DNA from 3 places in the Serpentinicella alkaliphila genome. Region 3 is predicted to be linked to each of the others. Evidence: riboswitches for the same ligand, from Rfam matches in the RefSeq annotation. Region 3 holds a riboswitch; each other region holds the start of a gene.
What was found. A riboswitch is a leader RNA that binds a small molecule or an ion and turns the genes downstream of it on or off. The one in region 3 is predicted to bind S-adenosylmethionine.

Region 1 (8,164 bases), 860 kb from region 3:
GAAAAAGTCCAAAAATAGTTTTCTAATTTCATTTAATCCTTTTTTCTCCATGCTTGTAGCCTCCTAGCTAATTTTTAAACAGACAAAAACCCTCAGGCCAGTTTTGCTGGCAGAGAGTACAAAATTTTCATTCAATTTATTTGCATTATATAGAATAACCTATATTTTGTCAATATATAGCTATTAGTTAGGATTAAATAAATTATTTGTCTATTTTTTACTTATTATTTCGTAAGCCTTATTAAATGCATTATTAAAATCTTCTATAATATCCTCTATATCTTCTAATCCCAAAGATACCCTTACTAGATTACTAGTTACGCCTAATTTTAACCTTTCCGCCTCAGGAATCGACGCGTGGGACATCTTAACAGGATAGGATACTATAGTTTCTATTCCACCTAAGCTCACAGCTACAGCTGGCAGAGTAAGTTCCTTAAGAAATGCCTTAGTAAAGCTTTCTGATTCCATTTTAAAGGATAATACAGCCCCAGCCCCGGATGCCTGGGAATAGTGTATATCTCTATTAGGGTGACTTTCTAGTCCAGTGTAGAATACCTCAGTTACAGCCTTATGATCGGATAACCATCTAGCTAACTTATCAGCACTACTTTGCTGATAGTCCATACGTACTTTTAATGTTTTTAGACCTCTTAAAAGAAGCCAACTATCCTGAGGTCCTAGTACGGCACCGACAGTATTTTGTATCCTATAAATTTTCTTAGCCAAACTTCTTTCATTTACAACTACTAGTCCACCTATAACATCACTATGCCCACCTATAAATTTCGTAGCACTGTGAATTACTATATCAGCCCCTAATTCTAAGGGTCTTTGTAAATATGGAGATAAAAATGAATTGTCCACCATTGTTATGAGATTAAATTCCTTTGCAATGTTAATTGCACCTTTTAAATCTGTAATTTTAAGTAGAGGATTAGATGGTGTTTCTAGATATAAGCCTTTTGTATTTGTTTTTATATTTTTTCTAATTTCTTCAAGGTTTTCAGTATCAACAAAGGTTGCTTCGATACCGTGATCTTTTAATTGAGTAGTACATGCCCTATAGGTTCCACCATAAATATCTTTACAAACTAAGAGGTGGTCTCCTGCTGCAAAGGTTAACAGAACTGACGAAATAGCAGCCATACCTGAGGCAAAGGCATATCCATAGGTTCCACCCTCTAGTAAAGCTATTGTTTCCTCTAGACCTTTCCTTGTTGGGTTGCCAGATCTAGAATAATCGAATTCACCCATATTATCTACATCTTCTTGATGAAAAGTAGAAGCTTGATATATTGGTAGACTCAAGGCCCCCGTATGAGGGTCCTTACTACCACTATTACATATTAATTTCGTACCAAATTTCATATAATCACCTTGTATAATGAAAACATAGGGGAAGTCATTATACATTTTCCTTTCTAGATTATTTTCTATATAATCTTTATAGGCGCTGTGGATTAGTTTGTTCACCTACGGCAGCTGTCCCTATACAGCCGACTGTTTCTTTTGAGGCTATAACCACAGCTCTATGTTCATTTGTTAATTAGTTAGATAACGCTTTGACGTTTTATATATAGCAAGGATACATTTAACATAGGGTTTGTGGAAACATAGCGTACTATATTTAAGGAGTTGATTACTATGTTATTTGTGGGCATTGATGTTGCCAAAGCTAAACACGATTCTTTGTATCTTAGACTCTGATGGTGTTATTCATACTAATTCTTTACGTATTTCTAATTCTAAGGAAGGTTTTGATACCCTATATTCTTCTATCCTTTCTGCTCTTACTCCAAGAGTATTAACAACGTAAAAATAGGACTTGAATCAACAGGTCATTACAAAGACAAATATCACAAATTATCTGTATTCCAAAGGCTTTCAGGTCACCATCCTAAATCCATTGGCTACTAATCTTTTCCGTAAGGCTCAAACCCTTAGGAAAACTAAAACAGATAAGACCGACGCTAAGGTCATTGCAACTATGCTCTTTACTGATGAATCTAAATCCTATTCACCAGTATCATATCAGATTCAGGAGCTAAAGTCACTAACAAGACACCGTCATAGAATGGTTAGTTACCGTTCTAGACTTAAACTTTCAGTTAGTCGCTTAATAGATATCATTTTTCCTGAATTGCCAAGCTTATTTTGGTCTATACACCAAAGTTCCGGCTATGCATTATTAATTGAATTACCAACCCCCGATAGTATTTACAACTGCAATCTGACAAAGTTGACAAACCTAATAAGAATGACCTCTAAAGGTAAATATAGCAAAGAGAAAGCAATTGCTTTAAAAGAGCTTGCTATCAAATCTATTGGGTCAAGCAATCGCTCTCTCTGACCTTCGAATTACAACAAACTATTCGCCTCATACAATCTGTACAAACAGAAATAGATGCATTAGATAATCAAATTAAATTAGTCGTACAAGAACTCAATACCCCACTCATTACTATTCCTGGCATTGGATATACTCTAGCTGCCATTATATTAGCTGAAATTGGTCATATTGATCGTTTCTCCAACCCACTAAACTTCTTGCATTTGCAGGTATGGATCCTTCTACTTACCAATCTGGGACTTACAATGCATCTAAAACTCCAATGGTTAAGAGAGGCTCTACATACCTTAGGTGGGCTATTATGCAAGCATCTAGACTTGTTGCTATGCGCGATAAAGTCTTTAGTGATTATATGGTCAAAAAGCGTTCTGAAGGCAAACACTTCAATGTTGCCAGATGCCATGTCGGTAAAAAGTTAATTAGGGTAATTTACTACCTCCTAAAAAACAATACTGCATTTGTTCCACAAGTCTAATTTAATCTATTTTTTTCAGAGCAACTGAGTTGCTCTGTTTGTCATGCATTTTTTTGTAATAGATGTCTTTAAAATTATTTTCTTCATGACTTCTTTAAATACGAAATTTTTCTTGACTTCATATAGTTAGTCTCATTGCCCTTTCTAAATCTTTTATTAAATCCTCTGCACACTCTATACCAACTGATAGTCTTAATAATTTGTCATTAACTCCAATAGCATCTAAAATGTCCTTAGGTATAGCACTATGAGTCTGAACCATCGGATAGGTAATTAAGCTCTCTACACCACCTAAGCTTTCAGCAAAGGAAATTATTTTAACCCCTTCTAATATGGTTTTTACTAAACTTACATCCTTTACAGAGAAAGAAAGCATAGAACCAAACCCAGAAGATTGGCTTTTACATATATCATGGCCAACATGGTCAGGTATTCCCGGGTAGAATACTTCCTCTACATTTTTATTTTGTTTAAGCCATTCTACAATTTTAAAGGCATTTTCCTGTTGTTTTTCCATCCTTATACCTAAAGTCTTAATTCCTCTTAAAAGTAACCAACTGTCAAAGGGTGCTAGTACTGCCCCAACGGTCTTTTGAATTAGCTTAATTCTTTCAGCTAATTCATCATTTTCCTTAAGTATAATTGCACCTGCTAATACGTCATTATGTCCTCCTAGAAACTTTGTCCCACTATGAACAACAACATCTGCTCCTAAATCTAGTGGTCTTTGAAAATACGGGGTTAAAAAAGTATTATCTACAATTAATAAAATATTTTTTTCTTTCGTAAATTTTGATATCTCTTTAATATCAGATATTTTCATCATTGGGTTTGTTGGAGTTTCAATGAAAACAGCCTTAGTATTTTCTTTATATGCATTATATATATCATTTAGGTTGCTAGTATCTACATAAGTAAATTGTAATCCATATTGCTTACAAAGTAACTCCTCGAATATTCTATATGTTCCCCCATATAAATCATTTGAAACTATAATATGGTCATTTGACGAAAAAACATTAAACAAATTTGCAATTGCAGCCATTCCTGTGGAGTAGGCAAAGGCAGCTTTCCCACCTTCTAAAATAGCTAGAGTACTTTCAAGCTTTTGTCTTGTAGGATTACTTTCCCTAGAATAATCGAATCCGGTAGATTGATTTAAACCTATATGTTTAAATGTTGCACTTTGATAAATAGGATAACTAATTGCCCCTGTACTTTCATCAAATGATAGATCACCGTGCACTAAATTTGTAAATATGTCTAATTTCATATTAAAGCACCACCCTTTTAAGTTTTTTGTAATAAAAAAACTCTTACTTAGGATAGTAGAGTTTTTAACCTCTCTTATCTTTCAGTTTGCACTGTAGGATTTAGCACCGTACACACTTGTGTTGGTTGCTGGGTTTCATAGGGCCTATTCCCTCCACCACTCTGAATAAGAGTTTTTTTATAAAATTTTAAATATTATGAAAATTATATATGTTTAATTCAAGTTAGTCAATATATTTTTAATGACTGGCTATGAGTCTAACAAAGTGTTTAAATACTACCTTAATAATAGCTGCTACTGGCACTGCTATAAGTAGACCAAAAACACCTAAGTACTTTCCGCCTATAATTAAAGCTAAAATAATAAACACTGGGTGTATTCCAACACTCTCACCTACAATTTTAGGAGATATTATACCGCTTTCGATTTGTTGAATTATAGTGAAGGTTATTATAACCCAAATGGCTTTCATAGGACCATCCATTAGTGCAAAAATAACACCAGGAACTATACCAATAACTGGTCCGAAATAAGGTATAATATTTGCTATGCCTGCAATTAAACCCACTATAATAGCAAATTCTACTCTTAGAATAAGTAGAGCTATAGTTGTCAAAATCCCAACAAATAAAGCTACAGTTAACTGCCCCCTAATAAAACTAACTAAAATACAGTCAATATCCTTTGCTATACTTATAGTTTGTTTTCTTATAGATTTTGGAATTAATAAAATTAATGACTTTTTAAATTTATCCTTATCCTTTAGGAAATAAAAGGATAGGATTGGGATTAGAATTACTCCTATTATTTTCGATAAAAATCGTATTACTGAATCAGTAACAGTTGCAAAAAAACCAAACACGATACCTTGCAAACGATTAATATTCATTCTTAAAATTTCTTTTACGTCATCTAGCTCCTGTGGCAAATTATTAACATTTCTATTAAATTTAGAGTAAATATTATTTATATAATCATAAGCCCCATTGCTATATCTAGGCATAACATCAATTAGTCTTTTAACTTCTTCACTAACCTTTGGTACTATAGTTATCGATAAGATAATAAATACTAATATTATTGCTAGATATACCAATAAAACTGCCCATAGCCTACCAATACCCTTATCATTTAAGTATTGAACTACTGGATTTAAAACATAGGCTAATATAATCGCAAATATAAATGGAGAAATAGTTTCATAAATCACATTTCTTATATTAAATAAAAACACAATTGCTATTAAAGAAAGAATAATTGCAACTGTATAAAATACTTGTTTTCTTCCTATATTAACTCGTCTATCCCTATCTATATATCTATTTCCAATTTGAATTAAATAGTAAAGTAGTGCACAAATAAGTAAAAGTAGTACTATTTGTGTAATAAAGCTAAAGAAGTCCGCTAAAAACCCTTGTTTAGTTATATTTCTTATACTATTTGAAAAAGTTTCTATTGTAGCGAAGAACAAGTAATCCCCCTCCTTCCAATCTCTCTATAATATAATATACAATTTTCATTTTTATATTATTAACCTTCCCATTTTTTAATATATACTAACAGCAAAAATTCTTTTAATCTAAAAAGCAGCCTTTAAGCTGCCTTTTAATTAAAAGAAATTCATATCTCTAGTTGCAGAGGATAACATTTTTCTTCCCTTTTTCATCATTCTTCTTCTGTCTTTTTGACTCATTTGTGACATGGCATACATACCAAGAGCTGCGCCTATTAATCCACCAGTTAATACTCTAGAAGACATTCCTCTCATATTTCACTCACCTTTCTTTTAAAGTTAATAATATTTTTCGTCAAATATCACTATCTATACTAAATATATTTTTAAATCCTCCGCCATAATCAAATATTTGTTCTTCAATTAATTCATTCACAATTATCCTATTACAATCATAATTATATTTAGCCAAATTACTATCTAAAGGTAGAACTGAATAGCCATTGTATAGATCCGCAAAAAGACCCTCGCTTAATACTAATCCCATGATTCTTCCATTATTAATATTTAAGATCATATCTTTAACTACACCTATTAACTCCTGATTATTTGAGTAAACCTCAAAGCCAATCATTTTTATTGGTTTTTCAACTAATTCGTAAATCTCTGGCCTCTGTTCAAATGTTGTGATACTTTTATCATTTAAGGTAACAATAGAATTATTGATTTCAATTATTTTATTGAAGCATAGAATTTTACAGTTTTTTTTACTCTCTTTTTTCAAATAGTTATTCTTAAGCAATAGTGCAATTACATAATTGCCTTTACTGGCAATTACTAAATCATTTACTGTATATCCTAAGGATTGATTATTTTTGCTTTTAAGTTCTAATCCTAGTAGCTCACTTCCTTTTATAATCATTAGCATCCCTCTTTATTATTCTGTCTACATTGTATTTTTTGATTTTAAATAAAAAAAATGCAGGCATTGCCTGCATTTTTAGTTACAATTTTCTACTTCGTCTTCAATATCGTGATGATGATCGTGGTCTTCATCAGGATCGAATCCTTCTAACTCTTCAAAATGTAAATTATTACTTTTTGCATAATCATATATAGCTGCTTTTACAGCCTGCTCAGCTAAAACAGAGCAATGCATTTTAACCGGTGGTAAACCATCTAAAGCCTCAGCAACAGCTTTATTTGTTAAGCTTAAAGCTTCTTTTACTGACTTACCTTTAATTAACTCTGTAGCCATACTTGAAGTTGCAATAGCTGAACCACATCCAAAGGTTTTAAATTTTACATCTACTATAATATCATTCTCTATTTTTAGATATATTTTCATTATATCTCCACATTTAGCATTACCAACTTGACCAACCGCATCAGCGTTTTCTATTTCTCCAACGTTTCTAGGATTTGTAAAATGATCCATTACTTTTTCTGTATACATATTATTTTCCTCCTTTTACTTTCTCATATAATGGTGACATTTGTCTAAGTCTATCAACAATAGGTGGTAGTTTTTCTAAGACATACTCAATTTCCTCATCCGTCGTAAAGTCACCGATAGTTAATCTTAAAGAACCATGTGCTATTTCATGACTTAAGCCAATTGCCATTAAAACATGAGATGGATCTAAGGAACCAGATGTACAGGCAGATCCACTAGAACCAGCAATACCAACCATATCTAAACTTAATAATAAGGATTCACCTTCTATGAATTCAAAGGAGATATTTACATTCCCCGGTAATCTTTTAGTTGGATGTCCGTTAACTTGAGAGTAAGGTATTTTGCTTAATAAATTATCCATAAGCTTAGTTCTTAAAGCTAGTAAACGATTTATATGTCCATCTAAACTTTCATGGGCTAATTCTGCAGCTTTACCGAAACCTACAATACTAGCTACATTCTCAGTACCAGCTCTTCTTTTCTTTTCCTGTGCACCACCATGAATAAATGGTAATATTTTAGTACCTCTTCTAATATAAAGGGCACCAATTCCTTTAGGTCCATAAATTTTATGAGAGGAAATAGACACTAAATTTAAACCTAATTGATCTACATTAATATGAACATTTCCATAGGCTTGCACTGCATCCGTATGAAAAATAATGCCTTTTTCCTTAGCTATTTGACCAATTTCTTTAATAGGTTGTATAGTTCCAATTTCATTATTAGCAAACATAACTGTAATTAAAATCGTATTTTCTTTTATTGCACTTTTTAATTCCTCTAGATTAATAAGTCCATATTGATCTACATTTAAATATGTTATTTCAAAACCTTCTTTGGCTAGTTCTTCACAAGTATGAAGTACCGCATGGTGTTCAATTTTTGTAGTAATTATATGATTGCCTTTACCTTTCATTGCATAAGCTACACCTTTAATAGCCCAGTTATCAGACTCTGTACCACCAGCTGTAAAGAAAATTTCATCTGATTTTGCCCCTAAAGTTTTGGCTATTTGATCTCTTGCATTATCAACTGCTTTTCTGCTCTCTCTACCAAATGAATGTATACTTGATGGATTACCAAAATGTTCAGTTAAGTATGGTAGCATTTCATCTATAACTTCTTTTTTCATTGGTGTAGTAGCAGAG
Region 2 (8,164 bases), 610 kb from region 3:
ATCCAGCATCATCAATTACTTCGTTCAAAATTGCATCTTCAATAGTTTCACTTAATAGTATAACAGCCTTTTTATTAGACAGATCAACTTCTACTTTCTCTACTCCATTTAGTTCCCTTAGAGCTTTTTCCACTCTATTAACACAATGTCCACAACTCATACCCTCAATTATTAATTGCTTTTTCACACTAGCTCCTCCTATTTCATAAGTTTTTTTACTATTTTCAACAAATCCTCCATAGCCTCATCGTTCCCTGACTGAATTTGTTCTTTTACACAATTTTTAAAATGACTTTCCATTAAAATTAATTCAATGGCTCCTAAGGCAGACCTAGATGCTTCTATTTGATTTATAACATCGTCACAATATGTTCCCTTTTCAACCATGTTTTTAATTCCTCTAATTTGTCCTTCTACTCTATTTAAACGATCTATAATTGATTTTTGAACTTTTAATGATTCCTCTGTAGGCTTTTTTTCCAATATTTTTCACCTCTCTCTCTATATATTATACTATACCCCCCTACTGTATTTCAAATGCATAAATATAATAAATAAAATTTGGTAAAACTATTGACAAAATCATTTTAAAGTCATATTATATTATTAATCTTATAAGTTTAGTATGTTTAGGTGGTGTTATATTTTGAAAATATCTACAAAAGGAAAGTATGGTCTAATTGCAATGATTGACTTAGCCTTAAACTCTAATGGAAGTTTTATACCTCTTAATGTCATCGCTGACAGACAAAATCTCTCAACTAATTATTTGGAGCAACTATTTTCACCTTTAAAAAAAGCTAAGCTTGTTAAAAGTGTAAAAGGCGCTCAAGGCGGGTATACATTAGGTGATAGTCCAGCAAATATTACTATAGGCTCTATTTTACGGGCTCTTGAAGGCAACTTATCTGTAATAAATAATCAGAATTTAGATAATACTATTGAGCAATGCCTAAATATACACTTATGGCAAAAATTAGACGCAAATGTCAATGAATTTATTGATAATATAACTTTAGAGCACTTAGTAAGCGATTATAAGAAAATGTTTGATGATTCAAGTTTTATGTTTTATATTTAACGACTTTTAATACATTAATAATAAATAGGAGTGGTCTTATGAATATTAAAAAGAATCTTACTGAATTAATTGGAAATACGCCCCTGCTTGAGCTAGAAGGTTTTGCAAAGGCTAATAACATTCCTACTACAATTATTGGAAAATTAGAATATTTTAATCCAGGGGGAAGTGTAAAAGACAGAATTGGATTTGCTATGATTAAAGATGCAGAAGAAAAAGGACTGATCAATAAAGATACAGTAATAATTGAACCTACTAGTGGAAATACTGGTATCGCTTTAGCCTTTGTGTCAGCCGCTAAAGGTTATAAGTTAATTTTGACAATGCCTGAGACAATGAGTATTGAAAGAAGAAATTTATTAAAAGCATTAGGCGCAGAACTAGTTTTAACACCTGGTCCATTAGGAATGAAAGGTGCTATTGAAAAAGCTAAAGAATTAGTAAGTGAGACAAAAAATGCATTTATGCCACAGCAATTTGAGAATCCAGCTAACCCAAGCATTCATAGAAATACAACAGCTGAAGAAATTTGGAGAGATACAGATGGTAAAGTAGATATATTTATTGCTGGAGTAGGTACAGGTGGGACAATAACTGGTGTAGGTGAAGTTTTAAAACAGAAAAACCCAAATATTAAAATTATCGCTGTAGAACCAACCGACTCTCCTGTATTATCTGGTGGTAATCCTGGACCTCATAAAATACAAGGTATTGGAGCAGGATTTGTACCGGCTATTCTAAACACAGGAATTATTGATGAAATAGTTAAAGTTAGTAATGATGATGCATTTGATGCTACAAGACGTATTGCTAGTAGTGAAGGTCTATTAGTTGGGATTTCTTCTGGTGCTGCTGCTTTTGCCGCAGAGCAGGTTGCTAAAAGACCAGAAAATAAAGGGAAAAACATTGTTGTACTCCTTCCTGATACGGGAGAAAGATATTTATCTACTACACTTTTTCAAGTTGAGTAACATTTGGCAAAATTTTAATTAAAATAATTTATTGACACTTCTGAAAATTTAAAGTAATATTAATTAACAAATAAATTAAATAATTTTCTCATCTAGAGAGGTGTAGGGACTGGCCCAATGAAACCTCGGCAACCTTCATAATTTCGTTTATGAAAGGTGCCAATTCCAGCGTTAAAAATAACGAGAGATGAGAGAGGCTTTTGAATCTTATATTTTTGGTGCAAATATATATTCAACCTCTTTCATCTATTCAAAAAAGATGATAGAGGTTGTTTTTATTTTCAGGTTTTCTGAAGTTAAAATATATATTTGTGAGGAGAGATAGAATGAGTGAGAAAAAATTAAAGTTTGACACTTTACAAATCCATGCAGGACAACAGGTAGACCCTACTACAGGTTCCAGAGCGGTGCCTATTTACCAAACTACCTCTTATGTTTTTAAAAATGCAGAGCATGCTGCCAATTTATTTTCTTTAAAAGAAGCCGGAAATATTTATACTCGCATTATGAATCCTACCAATGACGTACTAGAACAAAGAATAGCTGCTTTAGAAGGAGGAGTTGGGGCCCTAGCAGTTTCCTCTGGTCAGGCTGCAATTACTTACTCAATATTAAACATCGCGTCAGTTGGAGATGAAATTGTTTCAGCAAGTACATTATATGGCGGAACTTATAATTTATTTGCAATTACATTACCTAAATTAGGTATAAACACTAAATTCGTAAACCCTGATGATCCGGAGAACTTTAGAGGGGCTATAAACGAAAAAACAAAAGCAATTTATATTGAATCCATTGGGAACCCAGGTATTAACTTAATTGATATTGAAGCCGTTGCTAATATCGCACATGAAAACAATATTCCTTTAATTGTTGATAATACTTTTGGAACACCATATTTAATCCGCCCTATTGAATTTGGTGCAGATATAGTGGTTCACTCTGCAACTAAGTTTATCGGTGGTCATGGTACTTCTATAGGTGGTCTAATAATTGATGGTGGAAAATTTGATTGGGCAAAAAGTGGCAGATTCCCTGGATTTACAGAACCTGACATAAGCTATAATGGAATTCGTTATGCACATGACCTAGGCCCTTTAGCTTATATAATTAAGGCAAGAGTTCAGCTTTTGAGAGATACTGGCTCAGCAATAAGCCCATTTAACTCATTCCTATTGTTACAAGGTTTAGAAACTCTTTCTTTAAGAGTTGAGCGTCATATATACAATACAAAGAAAATTATTGAATTCTTACTTAAACACCCTAAAGTTTCTTGGGTTAACTACCCTAGCCTAGAGGATAATAAATATCATTCACTTGCTAAAAAGTATTTGCCTAAGGGGGCAGGATCCATATTCACTTTTGGTATAAAAGGTGGGGTTGAAGCAGGTAAAACATTTATAGATAGCTTAGAAATTTTCTCCTTACTAGCTAATGTTGCTGATGCAAAGTCTTTAGTTATTCACCCAGCAAGTACAACTCATGCACAGCTAAGCGAAGAAAATCAAAGAGCAGCTGGGGTTACCCCTGATATGATTAGACTTTCTGTTGGAATTGAAGATGTTGAGGATTTAATAAATGATCTAGACCAAGCATTAAATAAAGCTTAAAATTGCGTATCTTCTTATACTTGCTTAGAAAGGTGATGACAAATGGGAACTTTACAAGTTCAAGGGTCTCCAAGCTATTATGCCTGTGAATTGAATATTTTAGATAACCTCGAAGAGTTATTATTGAGGTATAGATTTAAAAGTGGTGTAGTACTTCATGGTGAAAAATCTTGGGCAGTTACAGAGCCATATTTTCCAAAATTTAAAGAAATTCCTCTTTTATTTGAAAGGTATAATGGTGAATGCTCTGAAAACGAGATTCAACGTTTAACTGAAAAATATATAAATAAGGGTTTTGATTTTATTGTTGGTATTGGTGGTGGTAAGGTTATTGACCTAGCAAAGGCAGTAGCATTTGAAATAAATAAGGATGTTATTCTAATTCCTACATTAGCTTCTACCTGCGCTGCTTGGACGCCTTTAAGTGTTATTTATAATGATTATGGGGAATATGTCAAATATACTATTTTTCCTAGAAATAATTTGATGGTACTAGTAGAACCAAGAATTCTACTAAACTCCCCTACGAATTACCTTAAAGCAGGTATTGGAGATACTCTAGCTAAACTATATGAATCCGTTGCATTAACAAAGCATATTGAGAGTCCTAGGCTTCCAATTCAACTTGCTTTAAAAACTGCCGAGGTTATTCAGGAAGTTCTTCTAAAATATAGTCAAAGAGCACTGTTTGACTTAGATAGAAGTTTTTTATCGGATGAATTATTAAAAGTATTCGAAACTATTATAGTTGCTGGTGGATTAGTGGGCGGTCTTGGTGATGAATACGGTAGGATTGCTGCAGCTCATTCCATACACAACGCATTAACTAAATTCACCGAAACACACTCTTTGCTTCATGGAGAAAAGGTTGCCTATGGTATATTGGCACAATTGTCTCTTGAAAATAAATTTGATGAAATAGAAAGACTAATTCCTTTTTTTAAAAATTTAGATCTTCCCTATAGTCTAAATATAATTGGGTTAGATGTTCATCGAGAAGAAGTACTAAATACTTTAGCTAAAGCAACTTTATCTCCTGGAGAATCGATTCACTTTATGAAAGGAAGCTTCTCAGAAGAAGATATTATAGGAGCTATTGTAAATCTAGAAAATTTTATACAACAAATTAATTAATTGCATTACATTATGAGAGGAAGATTAAAAATGAAAAAATTATTAATTGCTTTATTATCATTAACATTAATTATCGCTTTGACTGCTTGTGGAAAATCAGCCCCTACTACACAGGGCCCTACACCTTTAAGTGAAACATCTCTAGTTGTAGGAGTAACTGGAGGTCCACATGAGGAAATAATGGAGAAAGTAAAAGAGCTTGCTGCTAAAGAAGGTTTAAATATTGATGTTAAAGTATTTTCTGATTACGTAATTCCAAATATTGCATTAGCTGAAGGAGAGCTTGATATAAACAGCTTCCAACATAAGCCTTATTTAGATAATTTCAAAGGTGAACGTAATTTAGATTTAGTTGAAATTGCAAAAACTGTAATTTTCCCAATGGGTATTTACTCTGATAAATTAACTGATATTAGCCAATTAGCAGAAGGTTCAAAAGTAGCATTACCTAATGACCCAACAAATGGAGCAAGAGCATTAATTTTATTTGAATCTGCAAACTTAATTAAACTTGCAGAAGGTGTTGGTGCTCAAGCAACAGTTCAGGACATTGTTGAAAATCCTTTAAACTTAAAGTTTATTGAATTAGAGGCATCACAGCTTCCAAGACAATTAAGTGAAGTAAGTGCAGCTGCCATAAATGCAAACTATGCAATCGAGCATGGATTTGTTCCTACTGAAAACTCTATTTTCTTAGAATCAGGCGAGGCACCATGGGTTAATGTAATCGCTGTTAGAACTGAGAATAAAGACGATGCTGTGTTAAACAAGTTTATATCAATATATCAATCTGAAGAAGTTAGACAATTTATTGTAGATAGATTCCAAGGCTCTATCATTCCAGGGTGGTAAAATAGAAGAGGTGAATAAAATTGATTACTTTAAAAAATATATTTAAAACATATAAAACTAAAAATAGTTCATTAGTTGCAGTAAACGACGTCTCTTTAAATATATCAAAGGGAGAAATCTTTGGTATTATTGGTTATAGTGGTGCAGGTAAAAGTAGTTTAATCCGCTGTGTAAACCTATTAGAAAAGCCAGATAAAGGCCAGGTTATTGTGAATGGTCAAGATCTTACACTTCTCACAGAGAAGTCTTTAAGAGAAGCCAGAAAAAAAATCGGTATGATTTTTCAAGGATTCAATCTATTAAAAACCGCAACAGTATATGAGAATATCTCTCTTCCTCTTAAGTTAAGTGGTTTTTCTACATCGGAAATTGATCGTAGAGTTGATAATTATCTATCTATTGTAGGCCTAGAGGATAAAAAGTTTGCTTATCCAAACCAATTATCCGGTGGACAAAAGCAAAGAGTTGCTATTGCAAGGACCCTAGCCCACGAACCTGAAATAATACTAAGTGATGAGGCTACCAGTGCCCTAGATCCTGAAACAACAGAATCAATTTTAGAACTTCTACTAAAAATAAACAAAGAATTTGGTATTACTATTTTATTGATTACACACGAAATGTCAGTGATACAAAAAATCTGTGATAAGGTTGCTGTTATGGAAAATGGTAATATAGTGGAGCAAGGATGTGTATTAGATATCTACTCACATCCTAAACATCCAACAACAAAGAAATTCATTAATAGCTTATTTCCTAAACAAATATCGCCTTCTGTATTAGATTCATTAAAGAAAAGGGGACCAATTGTATCTTTATCATTTGTAGGCAGTTCTGCTGATAAGCCTTTATTAGCTACTTTACCTACGAAATTTAATGTTTTTCCTAATATTTTATCAGGGCATATTATTCAACTAAAAAAAGGTCCTTTTGGAAAAATTATAGTTTCGTTACAAGGTGATACAAGTAATATATCTGAATCTATAATTTATTTGAAAGATCAAGGTGTTATAGTGGAAGGAGATGAGCTTGAAAATGTACTCCAATTTAGTTAATTTCTTTGATAGGTGGGGTCCTGTTATTTTTAAAGCAACAGGTGAAACTCTGCAAATGGTTTTAATTACAATAACTATTTCATTAATTATTGGCTTGCCTTTAGGTGTTCTATTAATACTAACAAGGCCAGGTAAACAATATGAAAATAAATTTGTATATCTTACATTAAACTCGATTATAAATATGATTCGATCAGTACCATTTATTATTTTATTATTTTTCTTACTACCATTTACTAAATTTTTAGTTGGTACTTCCATAGGAGTAAAAGGCGTTCTAGTTCCTCTGGTTATATATACCTCCCCTTATGTAGCTAGATTAATGGAAAACGCCCTTCTTGAAGTAGACAGTGGTGTTATTGAAGCCTATACTTCTATGGGAATTAGCCCAAAGGATATTATTTGGCACGTTTTAATCAGAGAAGCAAGACCTTCAATTGTTTTAGGTATGACAATTGCAATTATAGGCTTAATAGGGGCCACAGCTATGGCTGGTCTAGTTGGTGCAGGAGGACTAGGTGACCTTGCTTATAGATATGGACATTTAAGATATCAAACTAGCGTTATGCGTTCTACAGTATTAATTCTAATATTACTTGTACAAAGTATTCAGACATTTGGAAATAGATTATCTGCAAAGCTAAAAAAAGATTAAAACTTCGGGATTTTCCCGAAGTTTTCTTATAGTAGATGTTCACTCTTACTTTTAATCTTTCTCCTCTTTATCCTATCCACTCCATCTGTTCTTATTATTATCATTAAGTAGATTTTTATTAAATCCCATTCTTTTAAACCATCTAGCAACTGAATTTGATAGGCTGAAATATTCTACCCTTTATGTTTATATAAAAATCGTGCCTTAATAAACTTAGCTAGAGTACTACTCTAGATTTTTTACTATAAGCTAAATGTGGATTCTTAGGTCCTTAAGAATATAGAACATCCATTGTTTCTCATGAAACATTTCGACACACCAGTTAAGGCTGGTGGATTCCTATGGAGTAAATTGTAGATATATGTGCTCCTAAAAATTGAAAGTAGATATGCTGTCGAACAACCATTCCGCAACCGTATGAAATAGAACTACTAATATCCCTTTAACCCTTCAATTAAATTAAGGTTGGGAAATTAAGGTTAGTTAGGAAATACTCCACAGACAGTAGATGCTTGATGTCCAAAGATAACCTATAGCATTGTAGTTAAGGTCTCCCTTTAAGAACTTTTAGCTTAAATTTCCTGTTTTCACCTTTTTTAGCGTTTAAGTTAATCTATCAATATAATTTTTTAATACTTGCCCATCATCAGCCTCACACTTAATAAGCTTAGTCTGTTCATTATTAAAATTTTTTAAATGAACCGTAAACATGTTATCATCATCATCTACTTCATATAAAATGCATCTGTAACCTTGATCATAATACTCTTTAAAATTTTTAATAACTGGGGAATCAAAGTTAATAT
Region 3 (8,164 bases):
ATCTTTAATCGCCTGTGCTAAATATTTTTTAGCAGTGGGGTTAATACATTCACCGATTACTCTAGTCGGAAGTTCCTCTGTAATAATTAAGGTTTTCGTTACACTTGCTAGCTTTGTAAATTGTTTTTCTTCTTTAACTATAGGTCTAAGATTTTTAACTTTATCCTTTATTATCTTCATATGTTCCGGAGTGGTACCACAACAGCCACCAATTATATTGGCGCCGGCATTAATTAAGTCTTCAACGTAGCTAGCCATTTTTTCTGGAGTCAAATCATAGTAAGTTATACCATCTATATATTTAGGTAATCCTGCATTAGGTTGAGCAATAATATATTTATCCGTTACACTACTCATCCTTCTTACTATGTCTATCATCATATCCGGCCCAAAACCACAGTTCACACCTAGTATATCTACTCCCAACGCTTCTAAAACTGTTGCTACAGTTTCAGGATCAGAACCAGTTAAAGTCCTCATCTCAGTATTGAATGTTAAAGTACAAATAATAGGTACATCCCCAGCATCCTTAACTGCTATTATTGCTGCTCTAGCTTCCTGTATATCTGAAATTGTTTCTATATTAATTATATTAACTCCAGATTCTATTAATACTTTGGCCTGCTCATAAAAAACTTCGTACGCCTCGTCGAAACTTAGATCGCCTACTGGATACATAAGTTTACCCGTAGGCCCTATATCACCGGCTACTAAAACTTCCTCTCCTGCCATTTCCTTGACTAATTTAACTGCTGCTCTGTTAATTTCCTCTACTTTGGACTGTAAATTATATTCTGCTAATTTAATTCTGTTTGCTCCGAAGGTATTTGTTTGAATAATGTTACATCCAGCATTTACATATTCCTTATGTATTCTTTTAATAACTTTCCTTTTATCTAAATTGAATTCTTCAGGGCAACCTGTTGTTAAGCCGTTCTTCTGAAGCATCGTTCCCATCGCTCCGTCGAAAACTAAAATCTTTTCATTAAGTAAATCGTACAACTTTTGTCTTTTCACCATTTCACATCCTTCTTATCTTTTAAGACAGCTATTTTCATACCTATATATACAGTCATTTTTATTACAAGTATTACATTTATTATTAGTTTTAATAATCTTATTACCTTTTGTCCAACCAACTATAGCTGTAACAGACTTCCTTGGAATCATAATATTTGTTTCTGTTACATGTATCCCAAAGTTATCTGCCTTAAGGTTTAATAATAACTGTTTTTGAAAATCTAAAGTAAAATCCCCATAACCAGGGCTAAATCTATCTGTCAGTATATATTCTTGTTCCGAAGCTTCTAATATAATGAGTTGGTTTACATATTCAGTAGCCTGTTCCGCAGCATCAGAGCCAATAGCGTCAAATATCAATGCCTCTGTATACTCACCATGGCTGAAACATAAATCAATATGGTTTTGTATATCATTACCTATTGTTACTGCCAAAATTGAAGCATAGTCACAACCCTTTAGAAGTGTAGCTATATCCTCCGAATGTATTTTAAAATCAAATTCATCAAACAAAATATTACTTCCCTTAATCCCTTTAATCCTACTCGTCCTATATTCTCCGACTGGCTCAATTAGCTCATATGAATTACTGATAGATTTATCTATTAACTCATCTAAATGTATAGGAATGTCCATTCCGTTTTTGTAACCTAAATATCTTAATATCTCATCCTTATTAAGCTGAATATTAAATTTATGCGACACTTTTTATTCACCACACTTGTTCTATTAAGTATTATTGATTTTTTCTCTTGTTAATATAAATAATAAAGCTACCTTTCCCAGGGAAAAGTAGCTCGAGCTTATATCCTCCCTCATCTTCCAGAACTTATAGTTCTGCTGGAATTAGCACCTTTCATTGAAATCAATGTAGGTTGCCGGGTTTCGTCGGGCCAGTCCCTCCACCTCTCTGGATAAGAATTAAATTCTAATTGTTTGATTATTTATAATATTCTAATATATTAACGTATATTAGTCAAATCTTTTTTTAAGGCTCTCTAACATCAAAATATTGATCTCTGGCTAGTATTAGGGCATCATAAGTATCCACTCCTGTAATTCCATCAGCCACTAAATTAAAATCTCTCTGGAAATTCCTAACTGCCTCTTGAGTAGCCTGGTCATATACACCATCAACCTCACCCTCATAATACCCTAGTGTGCGTAATATAGATTTTACTTCAAATACATCTGGTCCCGGGGAACTATCAACGTCTAAAATTCTCCCTGTAAAAACCTCTCCTGTAATTTTTACAGGTGTTCCAAGAGGCACAATATCGTAAAGTTCATTTACTTGTTCATTAAACATCCTTATACAACCTCTACTAGCAGCCTGCCCAATAGATTCAGGATCGTTTGTTCCATGAATTCCATAGCCACCCCAAGGCACATTTAATCTCATCCACCTAGTACCAAATGGGCCCCCTGGGTTTCTAGTTTTCTGTATAATTTGCCAATCCCCTACAGGTGTTGGTGTAGATGGTGCACCAACAGCAACCCTGTATGCGTTAATAATTTCTGTAAATCTTTTTAAAGTAAGTACCTTTCTATCTAAATCAATCTCTATTGAATACCCCTCAGGTGGTATAGGGTACTGTCTCTCAGGACTAAGGCCTATAGCATTCCAAGTATCGGGGTCAACTATTCCATCTGGATTTAGTCCATATTCTGTCTGAAATGCTTTTACACTTTCATATATATCCTCATCATAAATCATATCAATAGGTCCATCGTAAAAACCTAGTTCTGTTAGCCGCTCCTGTACATGCATTACGTCTGGACCTTCCATGTACGGTAGAAGCAACCTTAAATATCTACTACTTACCTTCATTTCGCACCCCTCCTTATATTATATAGTACGTGACAAAATTTAAAAGTTTACAAAATATAAAGTGAGCATTGCTAAATTAGCAATGCTCACTTTAAGGGGAGTAACTATATTATTATTTTAAAGCTGCATTTCTTCCTGCTATTTTACCAAATACAATGTTTTCTGTCGTATTATTCCCTGCCACACGTCCTGAACCGTATAGTCCACCAACTATTTCTCCTGCAGCATATAGCCCTGGAATAGCTACACCATTAGTATCTGTTACCTGCGCGTTTTCATTAATTGTAATACCAGCCATTGTATAATGTGACGATGGTCTAACTTCTACACCATAGAAAGGCCCAACAGTAACTTTTCCTACAGTTCCTCTTCCAAACTCATCAACTCCATCATTAAATGATTTAATTGATTCTACTACAACTGCTGGATCTAGCTCAAGCTTTTGAGCTAATTCTTCGATAGTTTCCGCTTGAATCATTCTGCCCTTTTCAATGGCTGCCTTTCCATTACTAGTTTCTGCAACTTCAGAATCGAAAATTACATATCCTACTCTGTCTTTTTGTGCTAACACTTGTGGTACTAAATCTAATGGTTTAAGTGTTTCATTTGTAAATCTTACACCATCTTTATTTAGTAATACTCCGCCACCTTCAGCATTTATTACAGATTCTCTAATCCAGTAACCTGGAGTTGCTAAAGGTCTCATTTGATGGAACTCCATATCTCTAGTTCCTGCACCTAGTTCTACTGCCATTCTAAATCCATCTCCCGTTGGTCCAGCAGTACTCATTACATTATGAGCATTTGCATACTTAGGATTGTATTCTCCAATAAGATCTGTTGCATTACCAAAACCACCTGTAGCAAGTATTACAGATTTAGCCTCAATAACAGACTCATTTCCATCCTTATCCACTACCTTTGCTCCTACTACTATTCCATCTTCAACAACTAATTCTGTTGCCGTTGTATTTACCCTAACATCTACTCCAAGCCTTTGAGCTTCCTTTTGATAAGCACCAACTAATAAAGATCCAAAATGACCTTCTGATGGAATTATCCACCATGGCTCTTTTTCATTAAGCTTATAGCTTAAACCTAGTGAAACTAACCATTCATAAGCTTCATTACTATTTTCAGCTAAAATTCTTACTAGATTTTCATCTGGTAAATTATTTCCTGTCTCCATAGTTCTTTTTATATGATCTTCAACTGTAAACGGTACTCCTGCTTCTTCATGTAATTCTGTATCCGATGCAGTTAATCCAGTAGCAGAAATTATTGTATTTCCACCAATCATAGGCATCTTTTCAACTAAAATAACTTTAGCTCCATTTTCTGCTGCTGTTATTGCAGAAACTAATCCAGCCCCACCGCCACCATTAACTAGAACATCTGCACTATTACTAACTTCTGGTTTATTACTAGCCGGTTGTTTGTTACTAGAACAACCTACTACGATTAATGAAAAAACTAAAATTAACGATATTAATAAAACTGACTTCTTTTTCATTTTACTATTCCTCCCATAAGTAGTTTTTACTCTAACTCTTGTTAGTTAATTAACTGTCATATATGTTATATAATTATCATACTATGATCAAAACTATTGTCATACTGTCATATGTCCTTTATTAATTATAAAAGTCCCTTAGAAAAGGGACTTTTGTCTCGACCAGTATATAGCAGCTTCAGTTCTGTTATTAACATTTATTTTTTTCATAATTTTTGTAACATTATTCCTAACTGTTTTTTCAGCAATAAAAAGCCTTTCTGAAATTTCTTTGTTCGTTTTACCCTCACAAATCAAATCCAAAATCTTTTTTTCTTGATTCGAAAGCACATTATCAAACTCATTATTCTGACGTACAGCAGAAATAACTTTATTTATAACAGCTGAATCATAAATTGATTTTCCCAAAGAGACATCATGTATAGCTGATATTATCTTATTACTATCAATATTTTTTAAAAGAAAACCGTCAGCCCCTGCCCTTATGGACTCTACAATAATCTGATCATCACCATAGGCTGTTAAGATCATTACTTTGACATTAGGTAAAATAGCCTTCATTTTCCTACACCCTGTTACGCCATCACCATCAGGTAATTTTAAATCAAGAATAACTATATCAGGCATTAAATCCTTTACTTTTTCATAAGCATCTTCAAGGGTTTCTGCCTCGGCACAAACTATATATTTGGGATTTCTTTCAATAACAGATTTAATGCCCCATCTTACAACCGCGTGGTCATCAACTAAAAGTATCTTTGTTATATCACTCATAATAAGTTCGCTCCCCTTGGAATGTTTAGTATCACTTCTGTTCCCCTGCTACTACTATTTATTATTAATTTACTGCTTATAGATATAGCCCTTTCTTTCATAGTTATTAAACCATAACAGTTTTCTGAAAAAACCTTATCTACATCAAAACCTTTACCATTGTCTTTGATAAGCGCAATAATTTGTTTTGCCTTAGGAGTAATTGATATTTCAATTATAGATGCATCAGAATGCTTTATAGAGTTACTCACAGCTTCCTGGACAATATAGTATAATTGGGTTAGTTTTAGGGCTGAAATATCATTAATAATAATATCTGAGATTTCAAAATTAAGTTTAATTGAAATACCTGTAATACTCTCATATTTTACAATCATATCCTGTAGCTTTATATATAGCCCTTCAATACTGTCACTCTTAGATGAAAACTCCTTGATAAAACCTCTTACCTGCTCTATTGTATAATTAAGGTTTTCTTTAACTAATAGCAAATCCTTTACTTGTTGCTCTACTTCGACTGATTCAATTATATTCTCAATATGAAGGCCTGTAGCAAATAGATTCTGTATAACTACATCGTGTAGTTCCTGGCCTAATTTCTTTCTTTCGTCGCTAATAATATTTTGTTTAGATAGTTTTGTCATTATTTCATTAGACTCCCACTTAATTAAATCAATAATTGATATAAATAGTATTGTAATAGCAAGAGCGGATAAGGCCCTACCTAATTCAACTGGAAACCCGAATAAGCTTTTGAACAACTCTTTATTTATAATATTTGCAGGAAAAAAACTTCTTTTTTCTACTACTAAGCCAGCTAATACTCCATATGTTGCAAATGGAATGGCTAAAGCATAGTATTTTCTCACAACATTTTTAATAGGTAGGTTTAGAAGCTCTCTAGCATTTCTAACAAGAGCCCAAGCCGTAACCATGCCACCTGGAAACCCTATAAAGTATCTAGCAGCAATATCATCGATTATTAAATAATATATAAAATTATTCTTAGAAGTTGTAAACGTTGCAATAAATGCTACTATCCATAGAGCTAATAATATATAGGGTATCTTTTCAAAAATTCTATAGTATTTACCCCTAGATTCAATTAATTTTATTCCAAATATAAGAAGAAAAACAAATGATATAGCATTTAAGAATATTGCTAATATTAACAAATATAACCTTCCGGTAGTATCCATGAGTGCAATCCTAATCATTACAACCCACTCCATAATCCCATGTATAACCCCAAAGCATCCTAAATATTTTATATGTATAGCAATATTTAGTTTACTACCTGTAGTAGCATTTTGCTGTAGGGCTGAAATACCCATTGAAAAAAATGCTAGCCCATAGATAAAAAATATAAAAACATATGTGTTATTAAAATTAAACTCCATAAAAACACCTCAAGGTTAAGTCTTACGTATATTTAATAACAAAATTCTTTAGAAGACAAGTACATAGAAAATAAAAAAATCCTACCTAATTTCTATTAGGTAAGATTTTTTGAATAGTTATTATTATCTTGTAGCTTTTTCTAAAGCTCTTTCAACAGCTTGCTTCCATTGTACGCTTGATCCAGTAGCTCCTGTGAAAGTATCTACTTCAGGACCATTAGCTTCTACGAATCTAGCTGCCATTTCTACAGCTGCTTCATGGAAAGTAGCATATGGGTACTCTTCATTTTTAAATACTTCTTTTGGCACATCATCTTTAGTGAAAGTAGTAGCTAATAATTTAACTTCTACTATTTTATCGTCTTCAATTGTTACTAAAGCAACTGAACGACCTTTATCTGTAGCATCAGATACACCATAGAATGTTCCGTTAAATAACGTAGTTGCTGAAGCTGGCTCAACTAAAGCCTTTTCTAAAGCTCTCTCTACAGCAAGAATCCAGTTACTTGAAGAACCAGTTGCACCAGATACTGTTTCAACATCAGTTCCATTTGCCTCTACAAATCTTCCTGGCATCTCAGCTTTAGCCGTATGGAATGCCTCATAAGTATATGCTTCGCCTTTTTCTACTCCAATTCCATTAAACTCAGTTACTTGTACATCAACAATAACATCATTTTCAATTGTTACTTCAACCATACCATAACCTTTGTCTGTACCATTACCGAAAGCTACGTATGTACCGTCGTTGTATTTGTTCGTTGTTGGTGTTGGTGCATTAGTTGATGGTTGCTCTGTCTTTGTACATCCAACAACAGCAAGCATCGTTACCATTGCTAAAACTAAAGCTATAATTTTTTTCATTTTACTTCCTCCCCTTTGTTAAATAAATAATTATTATGTACAATATAATTATAATCCAAATCCCCATTATTTTCAATAGTAAACAAGAGTTGTTGTTAGTTAATATAAAATGTTTATATTTTCTAAATATTTTTAAATCAAATATACTTAAGTCCATAAGAGAATTACATCTAATTTCCTAATTTTCACTTAATTAATAAAATAAAAATATTTTGGGTTATAAACAAAATAAATTAAATAATAATAATTACTAATTAATTTTAACCATTTACATTTAATTATTGTTTGCTACTCATAATATGATATAATTATTTAGGTTATAGTAGTATATATGAAAACAGTTGGAATCTACGTGACCTGTAACTATATCACTAAAGTAGTTTCTATAATATTTTGAATACTATCAGAAAGTGAGGTGAACAGCGGTAAGTCTATTTGTCTTTAAGTCATGGATAAAAAGACAATAACTTTTGCCGCGATACCCATGAAAAATACATTAAAAAAAATTACAATATTAACTTTAGTACTTCTTTTTTTACTTTATGGCTGCAAATCAAATGATTCGCAAAATTCTCTAAAGCTTGTTAAAGAAGTGGATTTTGTATTAGGTACAATGGGCAGGATAAATGTTTTGTCAGAGTCAGAAGAGGATGGACGAAGGGCTATTGCAAAAGCCTTTGATAGAGTCCGTGAAATTGAAAATAAGATGAGTACTTCCATAGCAGGTAGTGATGTATATCTACTTAACGAAAATGCCGGAAA

Region 1: it holds a riboswitch for S-adenosylmethionine, as region 3 does, so the genes downstream of both, HZR23_RS13815 (trans-sulfuration enzyme family protein) here and HZR23_RS01660 (hypothetical protein) in region 3, are expected to answer to the same signal.
Region 2: it holds a riboswitch for S-adenosylmethionine, as region 3 does, so the genes downstream of both, HZR23_RS04505 (homocysteine synthase) here and HZR23_RS01660 (hypothetical protein) in region 3, are expected to answer to the same signal.

The regions. Positions count from the first base shown of each region.
Region 1 covers NZ_CP058648.1:2,698,351-2,706,514, forward strand. The annotation lists gene alaS (alanine--tRNA ligase) at 1-51, opposite strand, end outside; gene HZR23_RS13805 (trans-sulfuration enzyme family protein) at 211-1,371, opposite strand; gene HZR23_RS17320 (hypothetical protein) at 1,667-1,819, shown strand; gene HZR23_RS17325 (IS110 family transposase) at 1,829-2,353, shown strand; partial or broken gene HZR23_RS17330 (transposase) at 2,512-2,828, shown strand; gene HZR23_RS13815 (trans-sulfuration enzyme family protein) at 2,947-4,101, opposite strand; SAM riboswitch class I at 4,173-4,273, opposite strand; gene HZR23_RS13820 (AI-2E family transporter) at 4,340-5,572, opposite strand; gene HZR23_RS13825 (hypothetical protein) at 5,711-5,869, opposite strand; gene HZR23_RS13830 (PRC-barrel domain-containing protein) at 5,910-6,476, opposite strand; gene nifU (Fe-S cluster assembly scaffold protein NifU) at 6,555-7,010, opposite strand; gene nifS (cysteine desulfurase NifS) at 7,012-8,164, opposite strand, start outside.
Region 2 covers NZ_CP058648.1:908,829-916,992, forward strand. The annotation lists gene HZR23_RS04485 (heavy-metal-associated domain-containing protein) at 1-187, opposite strand, end outside; gene HZR23_RS04490 (metal-sensitive transcriptional regulator) at 199-483, opposite strand; gene HZR23_RS04495 (RrF2 family transcriptional regulator) at 647-1,081, shown strand; gene cysK (cysteine synthase A) at 1,120-2,052, shown strand; SAM riboswitch class I at 2,138-2,246, shown strand; gene HZR23_RS04505 (homocysteine synthase) at 2,379-3,662, shown strand; gene HZR23_RS04510 (iron-containing alcohol dehydrogenase family protein) at 3,705-4,796, shown strand; gene HZR23_RS04515 (MetQ/NlpA family ABC transporter substrate-binding protein) at 4,827-5,648, shown strand; gene HZR23_RS04520 (methionine ABC transporter ATP-binding protein) at 5,669-6,703, shown strand; gene HZR23_RS04525 (methionine ABC transporter permease) at 6,684-7,358, shown strand; gene HZR23_RS04530 (hypothetical protein) at 7,962-8,164, opposite strand, start outside.
Region 3 covers NZ_CP058648.1:301,225-309,388, forward strand. The annotation lists gene HZR23_RS01655 (homocysteine S-methyltransferase family protein) at 1-1,020, opposite strand, end outside; gene HZR23_RS01660 (hypothetical protein) at 1,033-1,725, opposite strand; SAM riboswitch class I at 1,833-1,941, opposite strand; gene HZR23_RS01665 (L,D-transpeptidase family protein) at 2,009-2,851, opposite strand; gene HZR23_RS01670 (FAD-dependent oxidoreductase) at 2,964-4,364, opposite strand; gene HZR23_RS01675 (response regulator) at 4,503-5,138, opposite strand; gene HZR23_RS01680 (sensor histidine kinase) at 5,135-6,538, opposite strand; gene HZR23_RS01685 (FMN-binding protein) at 6,662-7,402, opposite strand; gene HZR23_RS01690 (FAD:protein FMN transferase) at 7,887-8,164, shown strand, end outside.